DNA from 2 places in the Microbacterium sp. SLBN-111 genome. Region 2 is predicted to be linked to the other one. Evidence: predicted binding sites of a transcription regulator. Region 2 holds the regulator's gene; the other holds the start of a gene.
The links. Region 2 encodes LexA, which represses DNA repair genes until DNA is damaged. Its sites were predicted from a motif close to TCGAACANNTGTTCGA; they were not measured.
Positions count from the first base shown of each region.

Region 1: RKD05_RS04530 (Rv2578c family radical SAM protein) is a predicted target of LexA. The motif match lies at 12,792-12,807, and genes of this name have one in related genera.

Region 1 covers NZ_JBMGQH010000001.1:955,116-969,664, reverse strand. Annotated here, with positions in the region: partial or broken gene RKD05_RS04580 (FAD-dependent oxidoreductase) at 1-123, shown strand, start outside; gene RKD05_RS04575 (flavin monoamine oxidase family protein) at 89-1,339, shown strand; gene RKD05_RS04570 (hypothetical protein) at 1,336-1,809, shown strand; gene RKD05_RS04565 (hypothetical protein) at 1,838-2,062, shown strand; gene RKD05_RS04560 (fluoride efflux transporter FluC) at 2,110-2,475, shown strand; gene RKD05_RS04555 (efflux RND transporter permease subunit) at 2,604-5,768, shown strand; partial or broken gene RKD05_RS04550 (DUF998 domain-containing protein) at 6,079-6,612, opposite strand; gene RKD05_RS04545 (aldose 1-epimerase family protein) at 6,938-7,843, opposite strand; gene RKD05_RS04540 (antibiotic biosynthesis monooxygenase) at 7,840-8,463, opposite strand; gene RKD05_RS04535 (DEAD/DEAH box helicase) at 8,961-11,135, shown strand; gene RKD05_RS04530 (Rv2578c family radical SAM protein) at 11,188-12,783, opposite strand; gene RKD05_RS04525 (M15 family metallopeptidase) at 12,940-14,025, shown strand; gene RKD05_RS04520 (SDR family oxidoreductase) at 14,060-14,549, shown strand, end outside.
Region 2 covers NZ_JBMGQH010000001.1:28,845-43,393, forward strand. Annotated here, with positions in the region: gene RKD05_RS00135 (hypothetical protein) at 1-301, shown strand, start outside; partial or broken gene RKD05_RS00140 (TetR family transcriptional regulator) at 320-505, shown strand; gene RKD05_RS00145 (hypothetical protein) at 681-971, shown strand; gene RKD05_RS00150 (SseB family protein) at 981-1,790, opposite strand; partial or broken gene priA (bifunctional 1-(5-phosphoribosyl)-5-((5-phosphoribosylamino)methylideneamino)imidazole-4-carboxamide isomerase/phosphoribosylanthranilate isomerase PriA) at 1,774-2,521, opposite strand; gene hisH (imidazole glycerol phosphate synthase subunit HisH) at 2,568-3,215, opposite strand; gene hisB (imidazoleglycerol-phosphate dehydratase HisB) at 3,212-3,826, opposite strand; gene RKD05_RS00170 (histidinol-phosphate transaminase) at 3,823-4,917, opposite strand; gene RKD05_RS00175 (LysM peptidoglycan-binding domain-containing protein) at 4,942-5,292, opposite strand; gene lexA (transcriptional repressor LexA) at 5,553-6,242, shown strand; gene RKD05_RS00185 (hypothetical protein) at 6,505-7,368, shown strand; gene RKD05_RS00190 (S9 family peptidase) at 7,437-9,326, shown strand; gene hflX (GTPase HflX) at 9,390-10,718, opposite strand; gene RKD05_RS00200 (class I SAM-dependent methyltransferase) at 10,996-11,649, shown strand; gene dapF (diaminopimelate epimerase) at 11,670-12,524, opposite strand; gene RKD05_RS00210 (GNAT family acetyltransferase) at 12,535-13,017, opposite strand; gene miaA (tRNA (adenosine(37)-N6)-dimethylallyltransferase MiaA) at 13,014-13,982, opposite strand; gene miaB (tRNA (N6-isopentenyl adenosine(37)-C2)-methylthiotransferase MiaB) at 13,979-14,549, opposite strand, start outside.

The DNA of each region.
Region 1 (14,549 bases), 930 kb from region 2:
ACGGCCGCCCACCGTCTCCGGCAGTTCGGTCTGTCGGTGCGCGTGTTCGAGGCCGCCTCCCGGGTCGGCGGGCGCGTGGCATCCGCCGATGTCGACGGGGTCCACGTGGATCTCGGCGGCACGTTCGTCGGTCCCACGCAGGATCGCATCCTCGCTCTCGCCGACGAGATGGGGGGTCGCGCGCTACCGGACCTACGCCGCGGGCGAGAACGTCATCCGCTGGCGCGGGCGCCACCGTCGCTACCGGGGCACCGTTCCGCCGGTGGGGGCCGGGCTGCTCGACGTCGGCCGCATCCAGCTGTCGCTGGACCGCCTGGCTCGGACGGTTCCGCTCGGCGATCCGGCCGCCGCTCCCCACGCGGCCGACCTGGATGCCGAGAGCCTCGGTTCGTGGCTGACCCGCTCCCGCGCGTCGGCCGCCGCGCGCGACCTCATCGCGATCGCCGGGCGCACGACGTGGGGGTGCGAGCCCGAGGAGATCTCGCTGCTGCACGTCCTGCACTACATCCACCAGGCCGGGGGCCTGTCGTCGATGCTCGACACCGAGGGCGGCGCGCAGGAGGAGCACTTCGTCGAGGGGTCGCACGAGATCGCCGCCCGCCTCGCGCGCGGACTCGGGTCGGCGCTCCGCCTGGATGCGCCGGTCCAGCGGATCGAGACGTCCGCGGAGGGTGTCGTCGTCGCGACCGCCGACGAGAGCGTCGCGGCGCGCACCGTCATCGTGGCCGTGCCGCCGGCGCTCCGCGAGCGCATCCGGTTCGCGCCGGCTCTGCCGCCTCGCTACGCGCAGCTGTCGCAGCGTTGGCCCGCCGGAGTGCTGTCGAAGGCCTACGCGATCTACGACGAGCCGTTCTGGCGGCGGCGCGATCTGTCCGGCCAGGGGCTCTCCGACACGGGACCGGTGTTCATCACGTTCGACGCGAGCCCGCCCGGCGACAACGTCCCGGGCGTGCTCCTCGGCTTCATCGGCGCCCGTTACGCGCGCGAGTGGGACGACCTGCCCCCGGCGGAGCGTCGCGCACGCGCCCTGTCCTCGTTCGCGGATCTCTTCGGTCCTCGGGCCCTGGATGCCACGGGCTACGTCGACCAGCGCTGGGGTGCCGAGCCGTGGGTCGGGGGAGGGCCGACGGCGGCGCCGGGGCCGGGCGTGGTCGCGCCGTACGCGTCCGCGCTGGCGGAGCCGGTGGGGCGCATCCTCTGGGCCGGCACGGAGACGGCGTCCCGGTGGACCGGCTTCCTGGACGGGGCGGTGCGCGCGGGGGAGCGCGCCGCCCTCGAGGCGCGGCGGATCGTCGACGCCTCCGCGAGTGACACCGACACGACGGGAGACGCCGCATGATCTGGCGCCGCGAGTACACGCACCTGACCACCGCGACCGCCGAGGCGGTGTGGAAGCGGTGGACCACCCCCGAGGACTGGGCGATCGACGACCCCGACCTCCGCGAGGCGACGTTCCCGGTTCCGGTCCGCGTCGGGGCCGTCGGTCGCGTCGTGAACCACGGCACTCCACCGCAGAAGATCGTGTTCACCGAGCTGCAGCCCGGCTTCGCGATGAACTTCCGCATCGGTCTGCCGGGGGCCTCGCTGTCGTTCCCGCACCGGATGCAGGCGACCCCGAACGGCCTGTCCGTCACGCACGCCGTCGAGATCTCGGGTCCGCTCGCGCCGGTGTTTCGGGTTCCTGGTCGGCCGCTCCATCGCGGCCGGGCTGCCCGCGGTGGTGCGACTGGTCACGACGAACGCCCTCGCGGATTCGGGCGAGATCGCCATCGAATGACGGCACATTTGTGCAACAATAGCCGCGAGTGACGACGACGTCACCGGAGCAGGAGATGAAATGGCCGCGCGATACGACCTGGCGAAGGTCAAGCTGGGCGCCCTGATGACCGACCCGGATGCCGAGGCCATCATCCTCGACGTCATCCCCGATCTGAAGAAGAGCCCGACGTATCTCGTCGCGCGCACGCTCACGGCGAGCGCCGCGCTGCAGCTCGCCGCGGCGCAGCTCGGGGCGGAGAAGGCGGCAGAGCTCCGCCGCCGCGTCGAGGCGCTCGAAGCCTGACGTCGCGCCCGCACGGTCGGCGCGCGGCGTTCGCGTAGATTGACGGCGTGACGCCCCTCGTCTTCCTCGCGGTCGTCGTGGCCGGTGGACTCGGCGCGGCCACGCGCTTCGTGCTGGACGTCGTCGTGCGACGCCGAACCGGTGATCGGTTCCCGTGGGGGATCCTGGTGGTGAACCTCACCGGCGCGTTCGCGCTCGGGCTGGTCACGCCGCTCGTCGTGGACGAGGCGTGGCGATGGATCGTCGGCACCGGTTTCCTCGGCGGGTACACGACGTTCAGCGCGGTCGCGGTGACGACGGCGCTGCTCGCGGAGGAGGGGCGCACGCGCGCCGCGACCTCCTACGCGATCGCCTCCTTCGCGGGATCCGTCCTGGCGGCCGGACTCGGCCTCGCCCTGGGCCACCTTCTGTAACGGGTCGCTGATAGCGGTCTCGCGGCCGCCGGTGCGCCCCGGAGCGCGTGGGATACTGAGGCTCGATACAGTCCTGTATCGGACGGGTGCCCGTGGCATCCGTCGTCGGCCGACCGAAGGGCCTCCGCGTGTCGTACCTGGCCGTGCTCAGCCTGCGCAACCGCGCGCTCATCGCCCTCGTCACGATCGTCGCCGCCGTCTTCGGCGGCCTGGCGCTGACGAACCTCAAGCAGGAGCTCATCCCCTCGATCGAGTTCCCGCAACTCGCGGTCGTCACGACCTACCCGGGCGCCTCGCCCGAGGTCGTCGAAGCCGACGTGTCGACGCCGATCGAGGGCGCCATCCGCGGGGTCGAGGGTCTCGAGTCCACCACCGCGACGAGCACGACGAACTCCTCGATCGTGTCGGCCTCCTTCACGTACGGCACCGATCTGGCCGCCGCGCAGCAGAAGATCCTCGCGGCGATCGCGCGCATCAAGGACCAGCTCCCCGACTCCGCGGACACGACCGTCGCGTCGGCCAGCATCGACGACTTCCCCGTCATCCAGCTCGCCGTCACGGGCTACTCGGACGCGCAGAACATCCAGTCGACGCTCGAGACGGTCGTCGTCCCGGCGCTCGAGGACGTGAAGGGGGTCAACGCCGCGCAGGTGGTCGGTGGCACCGGTCAGCGCGTCACCATCACCCCCGACCCCACGCGCCTGGCAGAGAAGGGCTTCAGCCAGCAGGCGATCAACGACGCCCTCGAAGCCAACGGCGTGCTGTTCCCGGGCGGCTCGATCACCGAGAACGACCAGACCCTCACGGTCCAGACGGGCGCCAAGCTCACCAGCGTCGACGAGATCTCCGCACTTCCGCTCGTCCCGACGGATGCCGCACAGGCGGCCGCCGGCGCGACGACGATCGCCGATGTCGCGAGCGTGGCCCAGCAGTCCGACCCGGTGACGACCCTCTCGCGGGTGAACGGCCAGCCGGCGCTCACGATCGCCGTGACCAAGCTCCCCGCCGCCAACACCGTCGACGTCTCGAAGGCCGTGCTCGCCGCGATCCCCGACCTCGAGTCGTCGCTCAACGGCGCCACCTTCACGGTCGTCTTCGACCAGGCGCCGTTCGTCGAGCAGTCGATCGAGGCGCTCGCGCAGGAGGGTCTCCTCGGACTCGCGTTCGCCGTCCTCGTCATCCTGATCTTCCTCATGTCGGTGCGCTCGACGCTCGTGACGGCCATCTCGATCCCGACCAGCGTCCTGGTGACCTTCGTCGGGCTCCAGGCCTTCGGCTACTCGCTCAACGTACTCACCCTCGGGGCGCTCACGATCGCGATCGGACGCGTCGTCGACGACTCGATCGTCGTCATCGAGAACATCAAGCGGCACTACGTCGGCGACGCCGAGAAGATCCCGACCATCGTGCGCGCTGTGCGCGAGGTCGCCGCCGCGATCACGGCATCCACGATCACCTCGGTCGCCGTCTTCCTGCCGATCGCGTTCGTCGGTGACGTCACCGGTGAGCTGTTCCGCCCGTTCGCGCTCACGGTCACGATCGCGATGACCGCTTCGCTCCTGGTGTCCTTGACGATCGTGCCCGTGCTCGCGTCGTGGTTCCTCAAGCCGGGGAAGGTGATCCGGGATGCCGAGGGCGCCCCCGTCGACCCCGAGTCGCCGACCGCGCCGCCCTCGCGTCTGCAGAAGGCGTACGTCCCGATCCTCAGCTGGACCCTCCGGCACTCGTGGGTGACCCTCGGCCTCGCCGTTCTCGTGCTCGCCGGGACCGTGGCATCCGTCCCGCTGCTCAAGACCGACTTCCTCGGCGACTCGGGCCAGAACACGTTCACCGTGACGCAGAAGATCGGATCGGCGCCGAGCCTCGCGGCCGAGGACACCGCCGCGCAGCGCGTCGAGGCCGTCCTGCGGGACGTGCCGGGTGTCGAGACCGTGCAGACGTCGATCGGCTCCAGCGGCTCGGCCCTGCGCGACGCCTTCTCCGGCGGCGGCTCGGGCATCACGTACTCCATCACGTCCGAGGCGGGCGTCGACCAGGTCGACCTGCGCGCGCGTGTGCGCGACGCGGTGTCCGGGATCGCCGACGCCGGCGACATCGAGGTCAGCGCCCAGGGCAGCGGCTTCGGCTCGAGCGACATCACCGTCGACGTCACGGCCGCGGACGGCCAGGGGCTGCAGCAGGCCGCCGACGCGGTCGTCGCCGGATTGCAGGGTCGCGACGGCATCGGGCAGGTCACGAGCAGCCTGTCGGCCTCGCTGCCGTTCGTCTCGGTGAAGGTGGACCGGGATGCCGCGGCCGAGCGCGGGCTGTCCGAGCGCACCGTCGGTGCCCTGGTGTCGGGCGCGATGCAGCCGCGCCAGGCCGGCACCGTCGAGATCGACGGGCGCGGCGTGAGCGTCTACATCGCGTCGCAGGACCCGCCGACCACCGTCGACACGCTCAAGGCGCTCGAGATCCCCACCGCCCGGGGTGCAGTGCGCCTCGACCAGATCGCGACGGTGGAGACGAGCCAGACGCCCCCGAGCATCACGACCTCGCGCGGCCTGCGGACCGCCACGGTGACCGTCACCCCGACGACTGACAACCTCAGCAGCTCCTCCGCGAGCGTGCGCGAGGCCCTCGCCGACGTGTCGCTCCCCGACGGCGCGACCGCGAAGCTCGGCGGCGTCGTGACGAACCAGCAGGACGCGTTCGGCCAGCTCGGTCTCGCGCTGCTCGCGGCGATCCTCATCGTCTACGTCGTGATGGTCGCGACGTTCAAGTCGCTGCGTCAGCCGCTCGAGCTGCTGGTGTCGGTGCCGTTCGCCGCGACCGGCGCGATCCTCATGCTGCTGATCACGGGCGTGCCCCTCGGGGTGGCCGGCATGATCGGCGCGCTGATGCTCGTCGGCATCGTCGTCACGAACGCCATCGTCCTGATCGACCTGGTGAATCAGTACCGCGCGAGAGGACTCAGCGTCTTCGAGGCGACGGTCGTGGGCGGCTCACGCCGACTCCGTCCCATTCTCATGACCGCGCTCGCCGCGATCTTCGCGCTCGTGCCGATGGCGCTGGGGATCACCGGGCACGGGGGATTCATCTCGCAGCCGCTGGCCGTCGTGGTGATCGGCGGGCTCGTGTCGTCGACGTTCCTGACGCTGCTCGTGCTGCCGACGCTGTACAACCTCGTCGAGGGAGCACGGGAGCGCCGTACCGCTCGGCGCGCGGCGCGGTCGACGCCGGCCGCAGTCGAGGTCGAGCCGACGACGGACGAGCACCCGCTGAGCCGGCGAGAGCTGCGCGAGCGCCACTGACGATCGCGGGACGACGCCGCACCGCGCTCACGCGGCCGCGGCGGACCGGGCGCGACCCGAGGGTCGTGGGGCTGACGGGCGTGCCCGCGAGGACCGTGCGGGTGTCGGGTGTGCGGGTGATGGGCGTGCCGGTGAACCAGGCGGCCACGGCCGCGACGCCGGTGGCGGGGATGCCGATGAACGGTGACGCGGCGGCGAGGGTGTGGCCGGTAGCGACCGGCTCGCGGCGTGCGACGGCGACGGCGGGGTCTTCTGCGGCCGCGACCGGACGCGCGTGAGCGCCGGTCAGGCAGTGCGTGAAGATCCCGGACCATGTGAACATCGCGCTGAAGGCGATGACCTCGAACAGGGCGAGGTTGATCGTCGAGGTGACGAACAGCCAGGCGCCGGCGAAGAGGAAGACGAACACCAGTGACGTGGCGATCGGGAGACGCTTGGGCAGACGGTGGAGGAGGAAAGGCGAGGTGAGCAGGAGCGCCGCGAAACCGAGGACCATCATTCCGGCGACCTTGTCGTGCAGGTCTTTGTTGGTGTTGAGCGGAATGCATCCGACGAGGGCCAGATTCACGCCGATCACGGTGAGGAAGAATGCCGCGGCGGTGGGAGCGCCGCGCCGTCCCGCGCGCCGCCCGAGGTGACGGAGATCACGCCGCACGCGGACGGCGTAGACGACGACGAGCGATCCGCCGACCTTGAGCGTGGTGTTGAAGAATGCCGCCGAGAGGTCGTGGAAAGTGCCGAGCTCGCTGAAGTGCAGCTGCCACCACAGCGGATCGCTCGTGGTGAGGATCGACGCCAGGATGCCGCCGACCAGCACGACGAGCACGAGACCCGCGAGGTGCATCGTGGGGATCGCGTCGAAGCGACGGGTGACACGCCGCGCGAAGGTGGGGAGGGCGGCGGAGGGGACGGCGGGACGGACCGCAATGCTCATCTCGGGCACTTTCGTCGTGGACGGGTTGGGTGTCCCCCCACACCGCGAGACCCCCGGCCCCCGTCGGCTCATTCGGGTTTGAGCCGAGGGAACGATGGTCCTCGGTCTCCCCGGCGGCGACGGAATCCGTCAAGGGAATGGTAACTTTCCCGACGGTCGCTTAGGAAAGGTCTTGCCTGCGAATTCCCCAGATCGTATGCGAAATTCATTGTCCCCCATTTGGGGGACAAGACCCTCATGCGCGGTAGGAAACACCCCATTCGCGACGCAATTCTCCGCCCGGTTCGAGGGCGATGAGATCCAGTCCGGTCGCAAAGGCGTTCGAGGGAGCGGTCATCGGTTCGATGGCGACCGCGAGGGGATTCCCCGGGTACCGGTCGGTGGTGAAGACCTGCGCCCACGGGAAGCCGGCATCCTGCCAGAGTTCGACGCGACGACCATCGGGCGCCGTGAGGGTGTGGCGCGTGCGGCCATCGGCATCCCGGTCGAATCCCCGATAGGCGTTGTCGAGCGAGACGTCGCCCAGACGCCGGCCTTCGCGGAGGTCGGTCGCGTCGTCGACGGGGACCTCGTCGACGGGCAGTTTCCGGTCGTCGAGTACGAGCGTCGAGGTACCGGTGGACCGGATGACGAGGTCTTCGGTGGGCACCCCGCCGATCTGCAGATACGGATGGATGCCGAGCGCCACCGGCGCGGTCGCGGCGCCGACGTTTTCGATCACGTGCTCGACGTGCAGGCCGTCGACGAGGAGGGTGAAGATCACGCGCGTGCGCAGGTGAAACGGGTAGCCGGTCTGCGGGACGACGTCGGCGGTGAGCACGAGCCGGTCGTCGGTCTGCTCGGCGGCCGTGTAGGAGCCGAAGCGGAGGAGCCCGTGGCTGGCGTTGCCGAACGCGGGCTCGCTGATCGCGAGCTGCCGCTCCGCGCCGCCGAAGGTGTACTTCCCATCCCGGATGCGATTCGGCCACGGGACCAGAACGACCCCGGATGCCGCCGGCGTGGGCACGTCGTCGGCGTAACGCGGTACGAGGTCGACGCCGTCGACCGTCAGCGCGCGGAGGGCGGCGCCCACCTGCGCGATCTCCGCCGAGGAGCGGGGGCCCTGCAGGCGGAAGCGGTGGCCGGTGGGGTCGGCGGTCATGAGGCGGCCTTTCGAGAGCGGGGCGGGCGTTGCAACCAGGGTCGCAGGAGACGTGTCACCCAGGGAAGCACCGCGTAGGTCATCACCGGGGTGAGCAGCAGTGTCGTGCCGAGGACGCGCAGCGGCAGCGGAACCTCGGTGAATCCCGGGATGAACCCGAGCAGCCAGCTGGCGAGCAGATTCGTGGGGAAGAAGCCGATCCAGATCGTCACGGCCTGCTTCCACCGGGGCGGCGCGACCGGGACCGGTTGCTGGACCGTCTGGGTCGTGGCATCCGTCGGCTCGAGGACCGAACCGAACGGGGCGTCGAACCATCCCTCGATGCCGGTGCGCCGCTCGACGCGCTCCTCGCGCGCGAACGGGCGGCCGGAGTCCAGCCACCACCGGCGCTGCGAGGACGTCTCCCAGCCCTCGAGGGTGGTGATGTCGCGGAAGCGGTACAGCATGTACCAGAGGTCGCTGTCTTCGCCCGCGCGCACCCAGCCCGAGCCGAGAAAGCCCGGGAAAGCGGTCGCGAGGTCGGTGCCGGCCTGCATCCAGGAGGTCGCTTCGGCGGTGCGCGTCGGGTCGATGCGCCGCTCGATCGCCACCGTGATGGGGTGGGCGTCGGTGTCTGCCATGGTTCCATCTTCGGTCAGCGGCGGGGCGTCGTGCCGTGGCCAGCGCGGCGCCGGGGTGGGTGTGTCCCGCTTTGTGCGGGTAGCCGGGTGGGGTGTGTCCCACTTTGTGCGGGTAGCCGGGTGGGGTGTGTCCCACTTCGTGCGGGAATCGGCGGTCGAATGTGCACGAAGTGGGACATGGGGCGGGGTGGGGCGTGGAGCGGTGCGGGGCGGGGCGGCGTGCGGGGGAGGGGTGTCCCACTTTGTGCGGAAATCGGTGGTCGAATGTGCACAAAGTGGGACATGGATGCCATTCCCAGGAGCGACCTGTAACGTTGAGAGGTCGGCTCTGGACACCGCACTGTGTGCGGATGGGTTTGTGAGTCCAAGGGGCCGATGGAGGGAACGCGATCGCGTTCTCGACCATCACTAGTGAATGGCCCCCGGCCGACGGATGTCCGGGTTGCACCGCCGTGCGGTGCCGCTGTTTCGCGCAAACAGAACCCAGAAGGACACCCATGCCCAAGAACAAGAAGCCGGCCGGCGGCCGCGCCGCGAAGAACTTCGAGCCGCGCTACGGCGCGAAGACCTCGTTCCAGGACCGCAAGCGCCGTCCCGGTACCGAGGCGCCTGCCAAGCCCGGCAGCAAGAGCCCCAACCACCGCGGCTACCGCGCCCCCGAGGCCGACACCGCGCCCGCGAAGCGTCGCTGGACCTCGCAGGAGCGCGCCGGCCGCGACGAGGCTCGTGGCATCCGCAACCACGCCCGCGGTGACGAGCGTCCGGCCCGGTCGTTCGATCGTGACGAGCGTCCGCGTCGTTCGTTCGAGGACCGTCCTGCCCGGTCGTTCGAGCGTCGTGACGAGCGTCCTGCGCGTGACGACCGTCCCGCGCGGTCGTTCGACCGCGGCGAGCGCCCTGCCCGTTCGTTCGATCGTGACGAGCGTCCGCGTCGTTCGTTCGAGGACCGTCCGGCTCGGTCGTTCGAGCGTCGTGACGAGCGTCCCGCGCGTGACGAGCGTCCTGCTCGGTCGTTCGACCGCACGGACCGTCCTGCTCGTTCGTTCGATCGTGACGAGCGTCCGCGTCGTTCGTTCGAGGACCGTTCGGCCCGCTCGTTCGACCGCCGTGACGAGCGTCCTGCGCGTGACGAGCGTCCTGCTCGTTCGTTCGACCGCACGGATCGTCCTGCTCGTTCGTTCGATCGTGACGAGCGTCCGCGTCGTTCGTTCGAGGACCGTCCGGCTCGGTCGTTCGAGCGTCGCGATGAGCGCCCCGCCCGCGAGGATCGTCCGGCTCGGTCGTTCGAGCGTCGCGATGAGCGCCCCGCTCGCGAGGACCGTCCTGCCCGTTCCTTCGAGCGCCGCGAGGACCGTCCCCGCCGCAACGACGGCCCCAACCGCTCCGACTGGAACGCTTCGCCGAAGCGTTCGGCCGAGCACGAGGAGCGCGTCGACGTCGTCCACGAGCGTCTTCAGGCGGAGGCCGTGGATGCCGCGACCGTCGCCGAGGCGAGCTTCGCCGACCTCGGGCTGGGCGACAACATCGTCCGCGCGCTCGCCGGTCTCGGCGCTGCGAGCCCCTTCCCGATCCAGGCCGCGACCGTGACCCCGATCCTCGAGGGTCGCGACGTGCTCGCGCGCGGTCGCACCGGCTCGGGCAAGACCATCGCGTTCGGCGCCCCGCTCGTCGAGAGCATCCTGCGCGCCCAGGCGGGCAAGCGCCGCGAATTCGGGCGTGCCCCGAAGGCGCTCATCCTGGCGCCGACGCGCGAGCTCGCGCTGCAGATCGACCGCACCGTCCAGGTCATCGCGCGCAGCGTCGGCCTGTTCACCACGCAGGTCTACGGCGGTGTGCCGCAGGCGCGCCAGGTCGGCGCGCTCAAGAAGGGCGTCGACATCGTCATCGGGACGCCCGGCCGCATCGAGGACCTCCTCAACCAGGGCAAGCTCGACCTGTCCGACGTGAGCATCGCGGTGCTCGACGAGGCCGACCACATGTGCGAGCTCGGCTTCCTCGAGCCGGTGCAGCGCATCCTCCGTGCGACCGCGGACGGCAGCCAGAAGCTGCTCTTCTCGGCCACGCTCGACCGCGAGGTCGCCGCGCTCGTCGACGAGTTCCTCGTCGAGCCGGCCGTCTACGAGGTCGCCGGTGAGGACCAGGACTCGGGCACCATCGACCACCGTGTGCTCGTCATCGACCACCGTGACAAGGCCGAGATCCTCGGTTCGCTCGTCGACCGCGAGGGCAAGACGCTCGTCTTCGCGCGCACCCGTGCGTACGCCGAGATGCTCGCCGAACAGTTCGACGAGGCCGGCATCGCTGCGGTCGCCCTGCACGGCGACCTGAACCAGCAGAAGCGCACCCGCAACCTCGAGAAGCTCACCTCGGGCCGCGTGAACGTGCTCGTCGCCACGGACGTCGCCGCTCGTGGCATCCACGTCGACGACATCGACCTGGTCATCCAGGCCGACGCTCCCGATGAGTACAAGACGTACCTGCACCGCTCCGGCCGTACCGGTCGCGCCGGTCGCCGGGGCACGGTGGTGACGCTCATCACGCGTCAGCGCCGCCGGCGCATGACCGAGCTGCTCGACCGCGCCGAGATCGAGGCGCCGTTCGAGGAGACGCAGCTCGGTGACGACGTCATCGAGGAGCTCGCGGGTCGCCAGCTCTCCGACGTCACGTCCTGAGCCTCCCCGTCGAGAGCCCCGTCCGCCGTGTGCGGGCGGGGCTCTCGCGTTCTCAGAACAGGGTGGGCTCACTCGCCGGCGCGACGGAGGGGCGAGCGGATGCCGTCGACCCGGTGGTGCGCACGGGGCCGAGCCGCGGCGCGGTCGCGGTGCGGCTGGCGAGTCCGGGTTGGGGCCTGCCGCGCGGGTGGTCGTCCTCGTCCCACCCGTCGAGCCGGTGCATCCGCAAGAGGGGCTGCACGCGTTTGCCGAGCCACCGCCGGTACGCCTGGGGCGCCTGGACCGACACCCCGGGGTACAGGCCGCGGTACGACGACACGAGCTCCGGATGCTCGCGTTCGAGCCATTGCAGGAACCACTCCTTGGCGCCGGGCCGCAAGTGCAGCGCGCCGTAGACGACCCGCGGCGCACCGGCGGCACGGATGCGGGCGAGGGCGTGGTCGAGCGCCGCGACCGAATCGGTCAAGTGCGGGAGGATCGGCATGAGGAACACCGTCACGCGGAAGCCCGCGTCGGTGGCGGCGCGGACGGTGTCGAGGCGTGCCTCCGCGGTGGGCGTCCCGGGCTCGAGCGACCGCTGCAACGTGTCGTCGAACACGGCGATGGACATCGCGAGCGTCACGTGGACCTCTTTCGCCGCGTCGGTGAGCAGCGGGAGGTCGCGCCGCAGCAGCGTGCCCTTGGTGAGGATCGAGAACGGCGTGCGGTTCTCGGTGAGCGCGCCGATGATGTCGGGCATGAGCCGGTAGCGCCCCTCGGCGCGCTGGTACGGGTCGGTGTTCGTCCCGAGCATCACGGGCTCGCGCGCCCACGATCCGCGCCGCAGCTCGCCGCGCAGAACGTCGGCGACGTTCACCTTGACCACGATCTGCGAATCGAAGTCGGCGCCCGAGTCGAGGTCGAGGTACTCATGCGTCTTGCGAGCGAAGCAGTTGTGGCTCACGACGCCGTTGGCGATGAAGTCACCCGTGCCGGTGGTGATGTCGATCATGTCGATCTCGTAGCCCAGGTCTTCGACGGAGACGACGCGGAGGTCGGAGCTGGTTTTGACGGCTGCCCCGACGACATCGAGCGAGGTTCTGGCGGATTCGGGCGTGATGGCGCCCACGCCGAAGCCCTGCAGACGATTCGATGTCGTCAGATACGGGCGTTGATCCGGCCCCTGCATCGCGCCGCGGACGAACTTCCATCCGCGTTCTGTGAGGAAGCGATGGTCCGCGCTCGCGACGATCTCGGTACCGTCGGCCAGGGTCACGCGGAAGGCTCGCTTGCGCGTGGGCCACTTCGCCAGGACTTCGGTGCGCACGAACCTTCGGTAGGCGCCGCGACGCTCCGTGCCGATGATCCCGTCGCCCACCTTCACGTCCGCGAGGGCAACGTGCCGTCCGTCCGCAGCCAGGATGAGCGTGTCGGGCGACAAGCAGTAGGCACACGAATGACTGCACCCTCGGTACGGGTTCACCGTCCAGTCGAACGGCATCGCGGAGGCGCCGGGAACGCGGTTGAGCGCCGTCTTGGCGAGCACCTCGTGGAACGTCATGCCGGCGAACTCGGGGGTGGTGACCGAGCGTACGAGACCGTCCATGCGCTCCATGCCGGGGAGCGCCGCCGTGTCGTCGACGCCGAGCTTCTGTCCCTGCCACCTCATTCATCCATGAGAACAGATGTTCGAATGCAAGGCAACCCGCGAGCGAAAGAAGTAGAATAAAGAGACTCGCACGCCGCCGCCGTCCCAGCCGTGGATCCGCTCGACACCACCGCGCCCGACTCGACCTCGGCGAATGCGCGGGCGACAATGGGGCGAGTGACGTTCCACGATCCCGAGACCTCGCCCCGCCGCGCCGCGCGCGCGGAGGCCGAGCGACGGGCGACGGCGGCGATCACCCTCCCCCACGGTGGGCCGGATGCCGTGGAGCCGCCGTCGCGGCGGAATCTCCGCGCCGACCCCGGCCCGCGTCTCCGCGCGATCCCGCTCCTCGTCCGGCGCCGCATCGCGGTCGCCGCTCTCGCCCTGGTCGTCGTCGCGTCCGGCGCTGTGGCGATCGGAGCCGCCGTCGCTTCCGGGAAGACGCCGGCGACCGAACCGCAGGCCGCGGCGGCGATCGCCGGCCCGCCGGCCGTGCCCGCCGAGGGGCTCCCTGTCCCGGTCATCGCCGAGGCGCCGGCCCCGAAGAGCCCCTGCGACGACCCGGCGTTCACCTCCGCCCTGGCGTCGGGCGACGACGGAGCGACGATCGCCGCGATCGGTGGCGGGGAGGCGTTCCGTTCGGCCGTGGCATCCGGGATTGCTCCGTGCGTCTCGTTGGCGGATGCCACCCGCCAATGGGTCGTCGTCAACAAGCAACGCCCGTACGACCCGGCGAATTACCGCCCGAACGACCTCGTGATGCCGAACGGCGTGCGGGCGCTCGAGGATTCGGCGCTGCGGCAGCGGGCCGCGGACGCCCTGTCGAAGCTGGTGCAGGCGGCCGAGGATGCCGGCGCCGGGGAGATCGGCTACCTCAGCGCGTTCCGTTCGTACGAGACGCAGCAGAAGACGTACGCGGCGCGGGTCTCGGTCGGCGGCGTCGCGGAGGCAGACAAGGAGAGCGCGCGCGCCGGGTTCAGCGAGCATCAGTCCGGCCTCGCGGTCGACATCGTTCCCTGCAGTCGGTCGTGCGGCACGCTCGACGACGTCGGCGGGTCGACCCAGGGCGCGTGGGTCCGCGACCACGCGTGGGAGTACGGCTTCATCACCCGCTACGAGCAAGGGCGGATCGACGTCACCGGCTACGAGCCCGAGCCGTGGCACCTGCGCTACATCGGGCCGGAGCTGGCCAAGGCCTATCACGACGGCGGCTACACGACGCTCGAGGAGTTCTTCGGCTTGCCCGCCGCCCCGTCCTACTGACCACAGACTGGCGGCCGTCGTTACGATCGAGCGCATGCCCCTCGCCCTCGTCACCGGTGCCGCGCGCGCCAACAGCATCGCCGCCGGCATCGTTCCGCGCTTGGCCGCGGACGGCTGGGACGTCGTGACCAGCGATCTTTCGACGGGCGACTTCCCGTCCGACCTCTCCGACCCGGCGGCGCCGACGGCGTTGATCGAACGTGTCACCCGCGAACGGGGCACGCTGTCGGCGCTCGTTCTGAGCCACGCGCACGACGTGGAGTCCGGCATCCTGGACACGACCGCCGAGAGCTTCGACGCGCACGTCGCGGTCAACGCCCGTGCGACATTGCTGATGATCGCGGCCTTCGCCCGCCAAGCGGATGCCACCGGTGGGGCCATCGTGGCCTTCACGAGCGATCACACCACCGGGAACCTGCCCTACGGTGCATCGAAGGGGGCGCTGGATCGCATCGTCATCTCTGCCGCGCGGGAACTCGGCCCCCTCGGAATCTCGGCCAACGTCGTGAACCCTGGGCCGATCG
Region 2 (14,549 bases):
GAAGATCGTGCGGATGTCGTACTGCGCCTGCCGCACCCCGGGAGTACTTCGCCCGGTCGGGGAGGTGGAGGTCGGGGCGACGGTCGTCATAGTCGGCCGCGCCGCCGAGGGGACGGAAACCCACGCCCGCGGCCTCGACCCGCTCCTGGAACCGCGTGCCGGTGACCATCGTCACGTCGTGCCCCTCGCGCACGAGATGGCCCGCGACCTGCAGCATCGGGCCGACATGACCGTGAATCGGGTTCGACGCCAGGAGGAGAGTCGCCATGAGCGCATCCATTTCGTTAGATTTGGACTCTAACGATAGTGGAAGGATGCCATGCCCCCGCGCCCCTATTCCTCCCCCGCCCGCCAGGCGGAGGCGCAGCGTACGCGCGCGGCCATCCTCGACGCGGCGGCGCAGCTCTTCGCCCGGGACGGGTACACCCGCACGACCATGAAGGACATCGCGGCGGCCGCCGGGGTGTCGGTGCAGTCGGTCCACCTCGCGGGGACCAAAGCAGCCCTGCTCGTGGCGGCGTTCGAGCGGACGTTCGCCGGCGACGATGGCCCCCACAGTCTCGCGGAGCGTCCGGCGATCGCCGAGATCATGGCACGGCCCGACACCGACGATGCCGTGCGCGCATGGCTGGACTACGTCGCGGCTGCCAACCGGGGCCACCGCAGGGATCGTGCGCGCGATGGCCGTGGCCGCGGAGACCGACGAGCTCGCCGCGGCAGCCATCGCCGACCTCGACGCCCGGCGACGTGCGGACCTCGGCCTCGCTGCCGCCTGGATGAGCCAGCGCGGCCTGCTCGACCCGCGAGATCAGGACCAGGCCGCGGACGAGCTCAATCACCTTGTCGGCCCCGAGACCCACGCGTTCTTCGTCACGAAGTCGGGGTGGACCGACGACCGCTACCGCGCGTGGCTCGAGACCGCGCTGCGCGGACTGTGGGCCCGATGGGCGGACGCCCGCACGCCCGCGTGAGTCCTCGCGTCAGACGTCGGTGCTGCGATGCAGCTTCACCGTCAGCGAATCCACGAGCACCGCGATGCGGTCGTCGGCGGCCCAACGGCGCGCGAGACGCGCGAGCACGGCATCCAACTCCTCCTGCTCCAGACCCGACATCAACTGGAGATGGACGACCAGCTCGGGGCCGCGGAGGCGACCCGTCGGGTCGCCCGGCTGGACCGCCAGATCCAGGACCGCGAGCTCGCCGGAGATGCTCTCCTGCAGCCCCGTGAATACGGCCGGGGCCACGTGGGCCGGCTCCCACGACTCGCCCTGTGCGATCGCCCACACGGCCGGTCGGCGCAGCACGAACTCCGTGTCGGAGGTCGGGTCGATCACGATCAGTTCGGTGTCCTCCGAGGCCGCGGCGAGAGCCGTACGGCGGCCGTCGGCCGGAACGGGGCGCGCTGTCGCATCCCAGCGCTGCATCGCGGCGACGGAACTGAACACGGGCAGCACCTTGCGTCCGTCGGGCGCGGCGACCGTGACGATCGAAAGCTCCTGGGTCTTGTCGACCTCGAGCCCGTGCGGTCCGACGCCGTGGTCACCCTTCTCCGCGACGAGCGGGATCAGCAGACGCGCGGTGCGGTAGGCCTCGACGACGTCGGTCGCGTCACCGCTCCCCGCAGAGAACGCCTCGAGCGCGGCGAGCAGGGCCGGGTCCGCGGAGCCGTCGTCGCCCGAGTGCGGGTTCGCCTCGAAACGCCGCCCCTCCCAGGGGACGCCGGCCGAATCGGCGCGCGGACCGCCGAGGTGCGGACCGTGGCCGTGGGGATCGTCAGTGTCCGGCGACATCCAGCGCCTCGGCCAGGGTGAACTGGCCCGCGTAGAGCGCCTTGCCCACGATCGCACCCTCGACACCGAGCGGCACGAGCTCGCGGAGCGCGGCGATGTCGTCGAGGCTCGACACGCCGCCCGACGCAACGATCGGCTTGGGCGTGCGCTGCGTGAGTTCGCGGAGCAGCTCCAGGTTCGGGCCGCGCAGCGTGCCGTCCTTCGTCACGTCGGTGACGACGTAACGGCTGCAGCCCGCGTCCTCGAGTCGCTCGAGGACCGTCCACAGGTCGCCGCCGTCACGCGTCCAGCCGCGGGCGGCGAGCGTCGTGCCGCGCACGTCGAGGCCCACCGCGATGGCCTCGCCGTACCGGTTGATGACGTCGGGCGGCCCACTCGGGGTTCTCCAGGGCGGCGGTTCCGAGGTTGATGCGCGTCGCGCCGCTCTCGAGCGCGGCTTCGAGCGAGCGGTCGTCACGGATGCCACCGGACAGCTCGACCTGCACACCCTTGACCTGCTTGATGACCTTCCGCATCACGGCGGTGTTGTTGCCGCGACCGAAGGCGGCATCCAGGTCGACGAGGTGGATCCAGGCGGCACCCTGGCGCGCGAAGTCCAGCGCGGCATCCACGGGGTCGCCGTAGCTGGTCTCGGTGCCGGCCTCTCCCTGGGTCAGTCGGACGGCCTTGCCGTCGGCCACGTCGACCGCGGGGAGAAGGACAAGCTCGGGCGTGGACGCGAAATCGTTCATGGCTCCTCGTGCCGGCAGGCGCCTCTCGCCAGCCCCGGGCACGAGGTCACACAGTAGTCGCGCCCAGCCCGTCGATCCAATTCGCGAGGAGCCGGATGCCGGCTTCGCCCGACTTCTCGGGGTGGAACTGCGTCGCCGCGAGCGGGCCGTTCTCGACCGCCGCGAGGAACGGAGCGCCGTACGTGCACCACGTGAGCACGGGCTCGGGGAACGGAGGCGTCACCTCGAGCGACCACTCCTGCGCCGCGTACGAGTGCACGAAGTAGAACCGCTCGTCGGCGATGCCGTCGAACAGACGCGAGCCCTCGCCCGCGGACACCGTGTTCCAGCCCATGTGCGGGAGCACGGGGGCGGACAGCTCGGCCACCGTACCCGGCCACTCCCCCAGTCCCTCGGTGTCGGTGCCGCGCTCGATGCCGCGGCCGAACATGACCTGCATGCCGACGCAGATGCCGAGCACCGGACGGCCACCCGCGAGGCGCCGGTCGATGATCTCGCCGCCACGGCTGGCGTTGAGAGCGCCCATGACCGCGCTGAACGCCCCGACACCGGGGACGAGGAGTCCGTCGGCGTCGAGGAGGAGGGAGCGGTCGGACGTCAGACGCGCGTCGGCGCCGGCCTCGATGAGCGCCTTGACCGCCGAGTGGACGTTGCCCGAACCGTAGTCGAGGACGGCGACGACGGGCTTGCTCACAGCGCACCCTTCGTGCTCGGGATGCCGTCGACGAGCGGGTCGAGAGCCTTGGCCTGACGGAACGCACGAGCGAGCGCCTTGTACTCGGCCTCGGCGATGTGGTGCGGGTCACGACCCCCGAGGACGCGGACGTGCACGGTCAGGGCCGCGTGGATCGAGATCGCCTCGAACGAGTGACGCACGAGCGACCCGGTGAAGTGGCCGCCGATGAGGTGGTGCTCGAAGCCGACCGGCTCGCCGGTGTGGACGAGGTAGGGGCGACCGCTGATGTCGACGACGGCCTGCGCGAGCGCCTCGTCCAGCGGGACGAGCGCATCGCCGTAGCGAGCGATGCCGGACTTGTCACCGAGGGCCTGACGGATCGCCTGGCCAAGGACGATCGAGGTGTCCTCCACCGTGTGGTGCGCGTCGATGTGGGTGTCGCCCGTCGACGTCACGCGCAGATCGGTCAGCGAGTGCTTCGCGAACGCCGTGAGCATGTGGTCGAAGAACGGCACACTCGTCGAGATCTCGCTCGCACCGGTGCCGTCGAGGTCCAGCGAAAGCTCCACCCGCGACTCGCTCGTCTCGCGGACGATCGTGGCGGTGCGGGGCGTGACGGGGCCGGTCATGCTCGCGATCCTACCGAGGCCAGGGCGTCCAGGAACGCGGTGGTCTCGTCCGCCGTCCCGGCGGTGACGCGGAGGTGGTGGGGGATGCCGACATCGCGGATGAGCACGCCGCGGTCGTACAGCGCCTTCCACGTCGCCGCGGGGTCGTCGACTCCGCCGAACAGCACGAAGTTCGTCCACGACTCGTGCGCGACGTAGCCCAGGGCCGCCACCGTGGCGGAGATACGGTCGCGCTGGGCCACGATCTCGTCGACCATGGACAGCATCGTCTCGGCGTGGCCGAGCGCAGCGGTCGCCGCCGCCTGCGTGAGGGCGCTCAGGTGGTAGGGCAGGCGCACGAGGCGCAGCGCGTCGATCAGCGCCGGATCCGCGGCGAGGTAGCCCACGCGAGCGCCGGCGAAGGCGAACGCCTTGCTCATGGTGCGGGAGACGACGAGACGCGGACGGCCGGGCAGGAGTGTCACCGCGGACGGGGCATCGTGCGGCGCGAACTCGTGGTACGCCTCGTCAACGATCACGATGCCGTCGGTCACGGCGTACACGGCCTCGATGACGTCGAGGCCGAGCGGCGTTCCCGTCGGGTTGTTGGGCGCGCAGAGGAAGACGATGTCGGGGTTCTCGCGCACCACCTGCTCGGCGGCGAACGCCGGGCTCAACGTGTAGTCGTGCTCACGCTCGGCCGCGACCCACTCCGCACCGGTGGCGCGGGTGAGGATGGGATACATCGAGTACGTCGGAGTGAAGCCGAGGGCGCGTCGGCCCGGACCGCCGAACGCCTGCAGGATGTGCTGGAGGACCTCGTTGGAGCCGTTGGCCGCCCAGATCTGCTCGCGCGTCAGCCCGTTGCCCAGGTAGTCGGCGAACGCCTCTCGGAGTCCGGTGAACTCCCGGTCGGGATACCGGTTGACGTCGCGCAGCGCCCGGGCGATGGCATCCAGGATGTCGTCGGCCACCTCGGAGGGAACCGGATGCGTGTTCTCGTTCACGTTGAGAGCGACGGGAAGCGCAGCCTGGGGTGCTCCATATGGAGTCATTCCCCGCAGGTCGTCGCGAAGAGGCAGGTCATCGAGGCGAACGGTCACCTCACCCATCGTAGGCGGCTCCGTACCCGGGGATCACCGACTCGGGGCGTACTCCGCGGGGATCGCGATGCGCTGGCCGGCGGTGACGGACCCGTTCTCGAGCGCGTTCAACCGGGTGATCTCGGCCACCACGTCGCGGGGATCGGAACCCGGTGCGACGTCTTCGGCGATGGACCACAGGGTCTCGCCGCTCATGACGGTGATCTCGGTGAACGCGCCCGCCGGCGCGCCCGACTCGTTGGAGGCGAGAGCCGCTCCCCCGCCGACGACGGCGATGGCGAGCGCGACGACCACGGGCAGCGCGGCCAGGAAGGCGAACACGCGGCGCCCGCGCGCGGTCAGCCGCAGGCGGGTCGTGGGGGTGGTGACGGCAATGCTGCTCATGGTGTGCTCCTCAGTGGGGAGAGATTCGCACCCCACCCTCGGCCGGGAGGGCGGTGGTGCGAATCTGTATTCCGAATCTATCTTCGATACTGTGAGAGTGTCAACACCGGGGTTCTCGGAGACCGATCGAACGCGACACGCGGAGCGCTCCGCCTTGTTCGAGTGATCTACCGGATACGGTTTCGACGAGGAGACCTCATCACGGACCTCCGACATTCGAATTTCCGCCGCATCGGAAGCGCGGCGCGAGGGGAGCACACATGACCGACGCGACGACCGCAGCCGGCCGCGAACGGCCGCAGACCCGGCGCCGGAAGAGCCTCAGCGACAAGCAGCTCGCGATCCTCGAGGTGATCCAGCGCTCGATCGCACGGCACGGCTATCCGCCGAGCATGCGCGAGATCGGCGATGCCGTGGGGCTCAAGTCGCTCTCGAGCGTCACCCACCAGCTCAACCAGCTCGAGTTGAGCGGATACCTGCGCCGCGACCCCGGGAAGACGCGCGCGATGGAGGTGCTGATCGACCTGCCCGGCACGGCTGCCGAGAACCCCGCCGACACCGCACCCGCCGTGGGCGACGCCGCCCTCGTGCCCCTCGTCGGGCGGATCGCCGCGGGAGTCCCGATCACGGCGGACCAGCAGGTCGAGGAGATCTTCCCGCTCCCCCGCCAGCTCGTCGGCAAGGGCGAACTGTTCATGCTCAAGGTGTCCGGCGACTCGATGATCGACGCGGCCATCTGCGACGGCGACTGGGTCGTCGTCCGCGCGCAGGCGACGGCGGAGAACGGCGAGATCGTCGCGGCCATGCTCGACGGCGAGGCGACCGTCAAGACGTTCCGCCGCCGCGACGGGCACACGTGGCTGCTCCCCCGCAACTCCGCGTTCGAGCCGATCCTGGGCGACGAAGCCGTCGTCCTCGGGCGCGTGGTCGCGGTCCTGCGCACGGTCTGACGTCGGTACGACGATCCGGAAGGCCGGATGCCCCCTCGAGGCGGCATCCGGCCTTCGTGGTTCCCGGGGCGTTTGTCCACAGGCCCATCTCGGCCCCGGGTGAGCGGCCCCTAGCATGACAGGACACCTCGAGAGAGCGAGTCCCGTGTCGTCGAACTCCCCCGCCTCCCCCGTGCCGGACCCGGCCGCCACTCCTTCGCCCGCGGTGCCGAACGGCGAACCGTCCCCGACGGCACGGGCGCGGCGCCCGCGGACGAGCGTCGTGATCCTGTCCGTCCTGCTCTTCTTCGTCGTCGTCGCCGGCGGGCTCGGCTTCTTCTGGGTGGTCACGCAGCTGGAGGAGGCGCGGACGCAGATCGAGGATCAGCAGCAGAAGATCACGGATCAGCAGCAACGCCTCGACGAGCAGCAGGAGATGATCGACCGCAAGGAACAGTTCGGTGCCGCGATGGACGACCTGTACGCGACGGTCGACCCGCTCGTGGGGCTTCCGTACTCGACCGTCGTCCCGTGGAACCGCGTCGAGAACCTCGCCGAGAGCGCGTGGAACCACCGCCGCAACGCCACCGGTCTCGGTCAGGACGTCGAGGTGCTGAAGGAGCTGACGACGGAGATCTCCGAACAGTCCGCGGGTGTGGCGGATCAGGCGGCGTCGAACGCCTCCGGCACCGCGTGGGAGGCCACGCTCGACAGCCTCGGACGGGGCTGGGTGTCCACCGTCTTCGACGACGCCACACCCTGCGGCGACACGGCCCTGGCGTGCGTCACGAGCACCGACCCCTTCACCGTCCACGTGCGGGCCGGTACGCGAGCGGATCCGACGATGACGGACTGGATCCGCACCGGTGCGGCGTACCACGAATACGCCCACGTCCTGCAGTTCACCAACCCGGGTCCGACGGACGCCGCCCTCGCGTCCTTCGGGGGCGACGTCGAGACGATGGCCGACTGCTACGCGCTGACGTTCCTCGACGGCTGGTCTCTCGACCATGAGGTGTCGATCGACGAATACTCGTACTACGAGGTCAGCGTCGGATACGGCTACACGTGCGACGCGGGCCAGCGCCAGGTCATCCGCGACTGGGTGGGACGTCTGGGCGTGACGCGTCAGACCGTCGGGGGCTGAGTCGGAGCGGTCCGGCCGCCAGGGAGTCCGCCCCCGGGATGTCCGACCCGGTCCGTAGGGTGGATGCCATGCCTCAGACGCTCCCCTATGGATCCTGGCCCTCGCCGCTGACGCCCGAGGCCGTGTCGCAGTCGTCGCCGCGCGTGGACGGAGCCCGCTTCGTCGGCGACGAGGTGTGGTGGGGCGAGTCCGTCCCCAGCGAAGGCGGACGCGTCGCGGTGCGGCGGCGCCGCGCCGACGGGTCCGTCGAGACCGTCCTCCCCGCACCGGCGAACGCTCGTTCGTCCGTGCACGAGTACGGCGGCGGTGCCTGGACCGCGTCCGACGCCGGTGAGCTGTTCTACGTCGAGAAGGCCGATCAACGGGTCTACGCCCTGACCCCCGGAGGCTCCGCGCGGGTTCTGACGCCCGAGAGCGGCGACGTGCGCCACGGCGGACTCGCCTGGCAGCACGGCGTGCTGCTCGCCATCCGTGAGACCCACGGGCGCGGCCGTGTCCCGTCCCGTGCCATCGTCCGGATCCCGCTCGACGGTTCCGAGTCCGTCGTGCTCGCGGACGGGAGCGACTTCCTCGCCCACCCGGCGCTCTCGCCGGACGGTCGCCGCCTGGCGTGGATCGCCTGGAACCACCCCGACATGCCGTGGGACGCGACGACTCTCCGCGTCCGTACCCTGGACACCGGCGAGACGCACGACCTCACGGGCGGCGGCCGACGGGCGCCCCTGCAGCCGGTGTGGATCGGCGACGACGAACTGCTCTACGCCGACGACCCCGACGGACGCTGGAACCTCTACCGGCGCGCGCTCGACGGCGACCCGCAGCCCGTCGCCCCGGTCGACGCCGACACGGGCGGGCCGGTCTGGGTCCTCGGGACGCGGTGGTACGGCGCCACGACGGACGGTCGCATCGTCGCGGTGCGCACCGACGGAGGCGATGAGGTCGTCGAGATCGCACCGAGCGGCGTCCGCCCGACGGGCGTCCCGGCTGTGGCCGGCGCGGCCGTCGACGACGTCCGCGGGTCGCGTGCCCTGATCTCCGGCACGACCGCGACCGGGAGCGCGGGCCTGTGGTCCCTCGACCTCGACAGCGGCACCGCCGACCTCGTCACGGGGGGCGCGGGTTCCTGGGGAGCCGAATGGATGCCATCCGCCCGCGCTCTCACCACCGAGGGCCCGCACGGCCCGGTGCACGCCTTCGCCTACCCGCCCACGCACCCCGACGCCGTCGCTCCCGAGGGCGAGCGGCCGCCGTACGTCGTCTTCGTGCACGGCGGTCCGACCTCCCACGTCGGCCCGGCGCCCTCGGCGAAGACGGCGTTCTTCACGAGCCGCGGCATCGGCGTCCTCGACGTCAACTACGGCGGCTCGACCGGCTACGGCCGCGCGTACCGCGAGCGCCTCCTCGGCCAGTGGGGCGTCGTGGACGTCGACGACGTGGCGGCAGCGGCATCCGCTCTCGCCTCCGCGGGTCTCGCCGATCCCGAACGTCTCGCGATCGAGGGCGGGTCCGCGGGCGGCTGGACCGTTCTCGCGGCCGTGACGAACACCGACGTGTTCTCGGCCGGCATCTCCCGGTACGGCGTGGGCGACGCTCGCGCCCTCGCCGAGGACACCCACGACTTCGAGGCCCGGTATCTGGACGGGCTCATCGGCCCGCTGCCCGACGCAGAAGCCGTCTACGTCGATCGCTCGCCGCTCTCGCACCCCGAACGCTTCCGCGTGCCGCTCCTGATCCTCCAGGGCTCGGAAGACCGGGTGGTGCCCCCGTCCCAGGCCGAGGCCATCCGCGACTCCCTCGCGGCGCACGGCATCCCGCACGCCTACGTCCTGTACGAGGGCGAGGGGCACGGCTTCCGCCGGGCCGAGACCGTCGTGGACTCCCTCAGCCGGGAACTCGGCTTCCTGGGCGCGGTGTTCGGATTCGAGACGCCCGGGATCGCCCCGGTCTCGCTGGACTGAGCGCCGGGCCGGGGACGCGAAGACGCCCCGCCGGTGCGGCGGGGCGTCCTCGGGGAACGTGCGTCAGCCGGCGAACGGTGCGAGCTCGGCGGCGAGGCGAGCCCCGACGTGTGCGTGCAGGAACGTGCCCTGCTCCCGGTGCTCCTGCGCGACGATGAGGCCGGTTTCGTGGACCGCCGACACGAGGTCCCCGCGGTCGTACGGCACGACCGCCTGGACCTCGACCGCGGGGAGCGGTAGCGCCGCCTCGATGGCGGCGCGGAGCTCGGCGATGCCCTCGCCCGTTCGCGACGACACGAACAGCGCCGCCGGCGCGAGCCCGCGCAGCACGAGCCGGTCATCCGGGCTCAACAGGTCGGCCTTGTTGAACACCACGATCTCGTGACCGAAATCGGCATCCACGTCACCCATGACGTCACGCACCGTCGACAGCTGCGCGGCCGGGTCGGGGTGCGAGCCGTCCACGACGTGCAGGATGACGTCGGCGCCGCCGACCTCCTCCAACGTGGACCGGAACGCCTCGACGAGCTGGTGCGGTAGGTTGCGCACGAAGCCCACGGTGTCGGTCAGCGTGTACACACGGCCGTCCGTGGTCTCGGAGCGGCGGACGGTGGCATCCAGGGTCGCGAACAGGGCGTTCTCGACGAGGACACCGGCGCTGGTCAGCCGGTTCAGCAGGCTCGACTTGCCGGCGTTGGTGTACCCGGCGATCGCGACGGACGGGATCGTGTGGCGCTTGCGCTCGGCGCGCTTGGCCTCGCGGGCGGGCGCGAAGTCGCGCAGCTGCTTGCGCAGCTGGGCCATGCGCGTGCGGATGCGGCGACGATCGAGCTCGATCTTCGTCTCACCGGGACCGCGCGATCCCATACCCGCGCCGCCGGCGCCGACCTGTCCACCGGCCTGGCGCGACATCGAGTCACCCCAGCCGCGGAGGCGCGGGAGCAGGTACTCGAGCTGCGCGAGTTCGACCTGCGCCTTGCCCTCGCGGCTCTTCGCGTGCTGGCTGAAGATGTCGAGGATCACCGTGGTGCGGTCGATGACCTTCACCTTGACGACGTCCTCCAGGGCGCGTCGCTGGCTGGGGGCGAGCTCGGTGTCGGCGATGACGGTGTCCGCGCCGACCGCCGCGACGATGTCGCGCAGCTCCTCCGCCTTTCCTCGACCGACGTAGGTCGCGGGGTCGGGGTGCGGCCGACGCTGCAGCACGCCGTCGAGCACGACCGCACCGGCCGTCTCGGCCAGGGCGGCCAGCTCGCGGAGGGAGTTCTCGGCATCCGTCTGCTCCCCTTGGGGGTGGACGCCGACGAGCACGACGTTCTCCAGGCGCAGCTGGCGGTACTCGACCTCGGTGACGTCCTCGAGCTCGGTGGAGAGACCGGGGACACGCCGCAGCGCGGCGCGCTCCTCGCGATCCCACTGATCTCCGTCGCTCGATCCGCCGTACGCCGTCGAGGCATCCTGAAGGGCTTGCGCCGCCCCGAAGACCCGGACCCCTCGGTGCGCATCGGCGCGCGCGAGCACGCGGTCGACCGGGTCCACCGGCGACTCGTCGGTGCTCGGGGGTGTGGTCTGTTCGGTCATGTGTTCCTTTCGGCCGCGAGCAGTGCCGCGGCATCCTCGCACTTTAGTCGCCCCCACGTCGGAGGCTCCGGTCCGGTACGCTTCCCGCATGGGGAGCGACCACTATTTCAGCGCGTCGCCGTCGAGTCCCGAACAGTTCCGCCGCCTCCGCGTCACCCTCGCCGGGCGTGAGCTCGAAGTCGTGACCGCCGGCGGCGTGTTCAGCCCCGACCGACTGGATGCCGGCACCTCGGTGCTGCTGGCCAACACCCCCGCTCCGCCCGCCGGTGGAAACTTCCTCGACCTGGGGAGCGGGTGGGGGCCGATTACGCTGAGCCTCGCCCTGGATGCGCCGCACGCCACGGTCTGGGCGGTCGACGTCAACGAGCGAGCTCTCGACCTCGTGAGGCAGAACGCGGAGCGCCTCGGCCTCACCAATGTCAACGCTGTCCGGCCCGAGGATGTTCCCGAGGGCATCTCCTTCCGGACGATCCGCTCGAACCCGCCGATCCGGGTCGGCAAGAACGAACTGCACGGCATGCTCGAGCACTGGATCCCGCGCCTCGAAGAGCGCTCGGACGGATGGTTCGTCGTGCAGCGGAACCTCGGATCCGACTCGCTCCAGCGGTGGCTCGCCGCCACCTTCACGACCGGTTTCTCGATCCACCGCGCCGCCACTGGCCGCGGCTACCGGGTGCTGCGCGTGCGCCACCACGGCTCGCCGCCGAGCGAACCGATCGACGTCATCACCGACGCGGTCTGAGCTTCCGGCCGCGAAGGCTCTCAGGCGAGCGCGACCTCTCCGGTGAAGACGAGGGACGCCGGTCCGGAGAGGAACACGCGCCCGTCGGCGACGCGGACACCGAGCGTCCCGCCCCGCGTCTCGACGATCCACGAGTCGGGTGCCGCGGGTCCCGCCCAGTGGCGCACGGCCAGGGCCGCCGCCGCAACGCCGGTCCCGCAGCTCAGCGTCTCTCCGACGCCGCGCTCGAACACGCGCATGCTGATCGCCCCCACCCCGTCGCGAACGAGCGGATCGGCCGGGACCACGAACTCGACGTTGGCGCCGCGGGCCGGCGCCGGGTCGAGCACCGGCTGATAGGCCAGCTCGAGCCCGTCGAGCTCGTTCTCCGACGAGAGGGCGACGACGACGTGAGGGTTGCCGACGTCGATCCCGACGCCGGGGCGCGCCACCGGCAGCCCCTTGGCGCGCACGAGGACCTCGCCCGGCTCGATACGGAACTCGCCCAGGTCGACCTCGAAGCCGCGGTCACTCCGCGTCAGCGTCTTGACGCCCGCGCGGGTGCCGATGCGGAGACCGCCGGAGATGTCGGCGAGCCCGGTGTCGGTCAGGTAGCGGGCGAAGACCCGCGTGCCGTTGCCGCACATCTCCGCCTTCGACCCGTCGGCGTTGCGGTAGTCCATGAACCACTCCGCGCCCGAGGCCGCGGCATCCGCTCCCTCATCGATCGCCGACGAACGCACGACGCGCAGCAGACCGTCCGCGCCGATGCCGAAGTGGCGGTCGCAGAGGATCGCGACCTGCTCGTCGGAGAGGTCGAGTTCGCCGTCGGGGTCGGACACGACCACGAAATCGTTGCCCGTGCCGTGCCCCTTGGTGAACGCGAGAGTCGCCATGGCATCCAGTCTAGGGATCGGAGGCGGGCGGGTGATCGGCGGCAGCGGCGGGGACTCCGGGCACCTCGGGACCGTCGACGATGAGCCGGCGCCCGGTGGCCCACGTCTCGAACGGTTCGTAGCCGAGCGCGTCGTAGAACCCGCGCGCACCGGCGTTGTCGGGGCGCACCATCAGCTGCACCTTGGGGCACCCGAGCGCTTCGAGCAGGCGCTCCGCCTCGGCGACGAGCGCGCGGCCGACACCGCGGCCGCGGTGCGACTCGGCCGAAGCGAGGTAGTACAGCCACCCGCGGTGTCCGTCGTACCCGGCCATGACGGTGCCGACGACGACGCCCCCGTCGACGGCGACGAGGAAGAGCTCCGGCTGAACGGTGAGCTTGCGGCGGATGTCGGCGCGCGGGTCGTTCCACGGCCGGGTGAGCCGCGCCTCCTCCCACAGGGCCACGACCGCGTCTTCGTCTTCGATCGCGAACGCACGAATGTCCACGGTCACGCCCCGACCTCCCCGATCAGTTCCCCCGCGCGGACGGAGCGGGGGTCGAGCCACCGCACGTCCGCATACCGACGGAACCACGACACCTGACGGCGCGCGTACCGTCGCGTGAGCGCCTGCGTCTCGGCGATCGCCTCCGCGCGCGTCATCTCCCCGCGCACTTCCGCCAGGGCCTGCGCGTAGCCGATCGCACGGGACGCGGTCACTCCCCGCTCGATGCCCTCGGCCCGCAGCCGGGCCACCTCGTCGAGCAGCCCCTGGTCCCACATGCGTTCGACCCGTGCGTCGAGGAGTCCGACGAGCGTCTCCCGCTCGATCGCGGTGCCGATGACGGACGTGAGCGGATGCCACAGCTCCGGCGCCACCGGGAGAGCACCGCCGTGGGTGTCCTCGCCCTGCGCGAGCACCTCGAGCGCGCGGACGACACGTCGGCCGTTGCGCGGGTCGATGCGCTCCGCCGCGGCCGGATCGGCGGCACGCAGTCGCTCGTAGAGGACGCCGGGACCGAGGTCGTCGAGCTCGCGCTCGAGTTCCGCGCGCACGGCCGGGTCGCGCGGCGGGAAGCGGAAATCCCACAGCACGCTCGAGACGTACAGCCCGGAGCCGCCGACGAGGATCGCGTCCGCCCCGCGCGCATGCACCTGCGCGACGGTCTCACGCGCGACTCCCTGATACCAGGCGACCGCGGCCTCCTCCGTCACCGCAAGAACGTCGAACAGATGATGAGGGATGCCGCGCCGCTCGGATTCGGGAAGCTTGGCGGTGCCGATGTCCATCCCGCGGTACAGCTGCATGGCATCCGCGTTGACGATCTCCGCAGAACGCCCGCGGCGCGCGAGGGCATCGGCGAGGTCGAGCGACAGGCCCGTCTTCCCGGTTCCGGTCGCTCCGACGATCGCCCACAGCCGCGGCGCGCCGCCCTCGCCCGTGCTCACCCGCGGCGCGGCGATATCGCCCGTCGTCACCCGCCGATGCGGAGTGTCGGCAGCCCGAGCGAGACGGCCCGAGGGGCGCCCGCCTCGCCGGCCGGTGCGGGCACGCCGCAGGACTCCGCCTGCGTTCGGTCCCAGGCGTCGCCCGCACGCGTCCGACGAATGCGCAGCGGCTGACCGGTGGGGGCATCCGCCAGCAGGTAGAACGGCGCGGCGTGCGTGACCTCCACGGAGACGACATCGCCCGGGCGCGGCAGGTCGGAGCCGTCGGGCACCTCGAAGTGGACAAGACGGTTGTCTTCCGCGCGGCCGGTGAGACGACGCGTCGTCACGTCCTTCTTGCCCTCGCCCGTCGAGACGAGCACCTCGAGCGAACGTCCGAGCTGCTTCTGGTTCTCTTCGAGCGAGATGCGCTCCTGCAGTGCGATGAGGCGCTCGTAGCGTTCCTGGACCACGGCCTTGGGCACCTGGTCCTCCATCGTCGCGGCAGGCGTGCCCTGGCGGATGGAGTACTGGAACGTGAAGGCGCTCGCGAAGCGGGAGGCCTCGACCACCCGCATCGTCTCTTCGAAGTCGGCATCCGTCTCGCCGGGGAAGCCG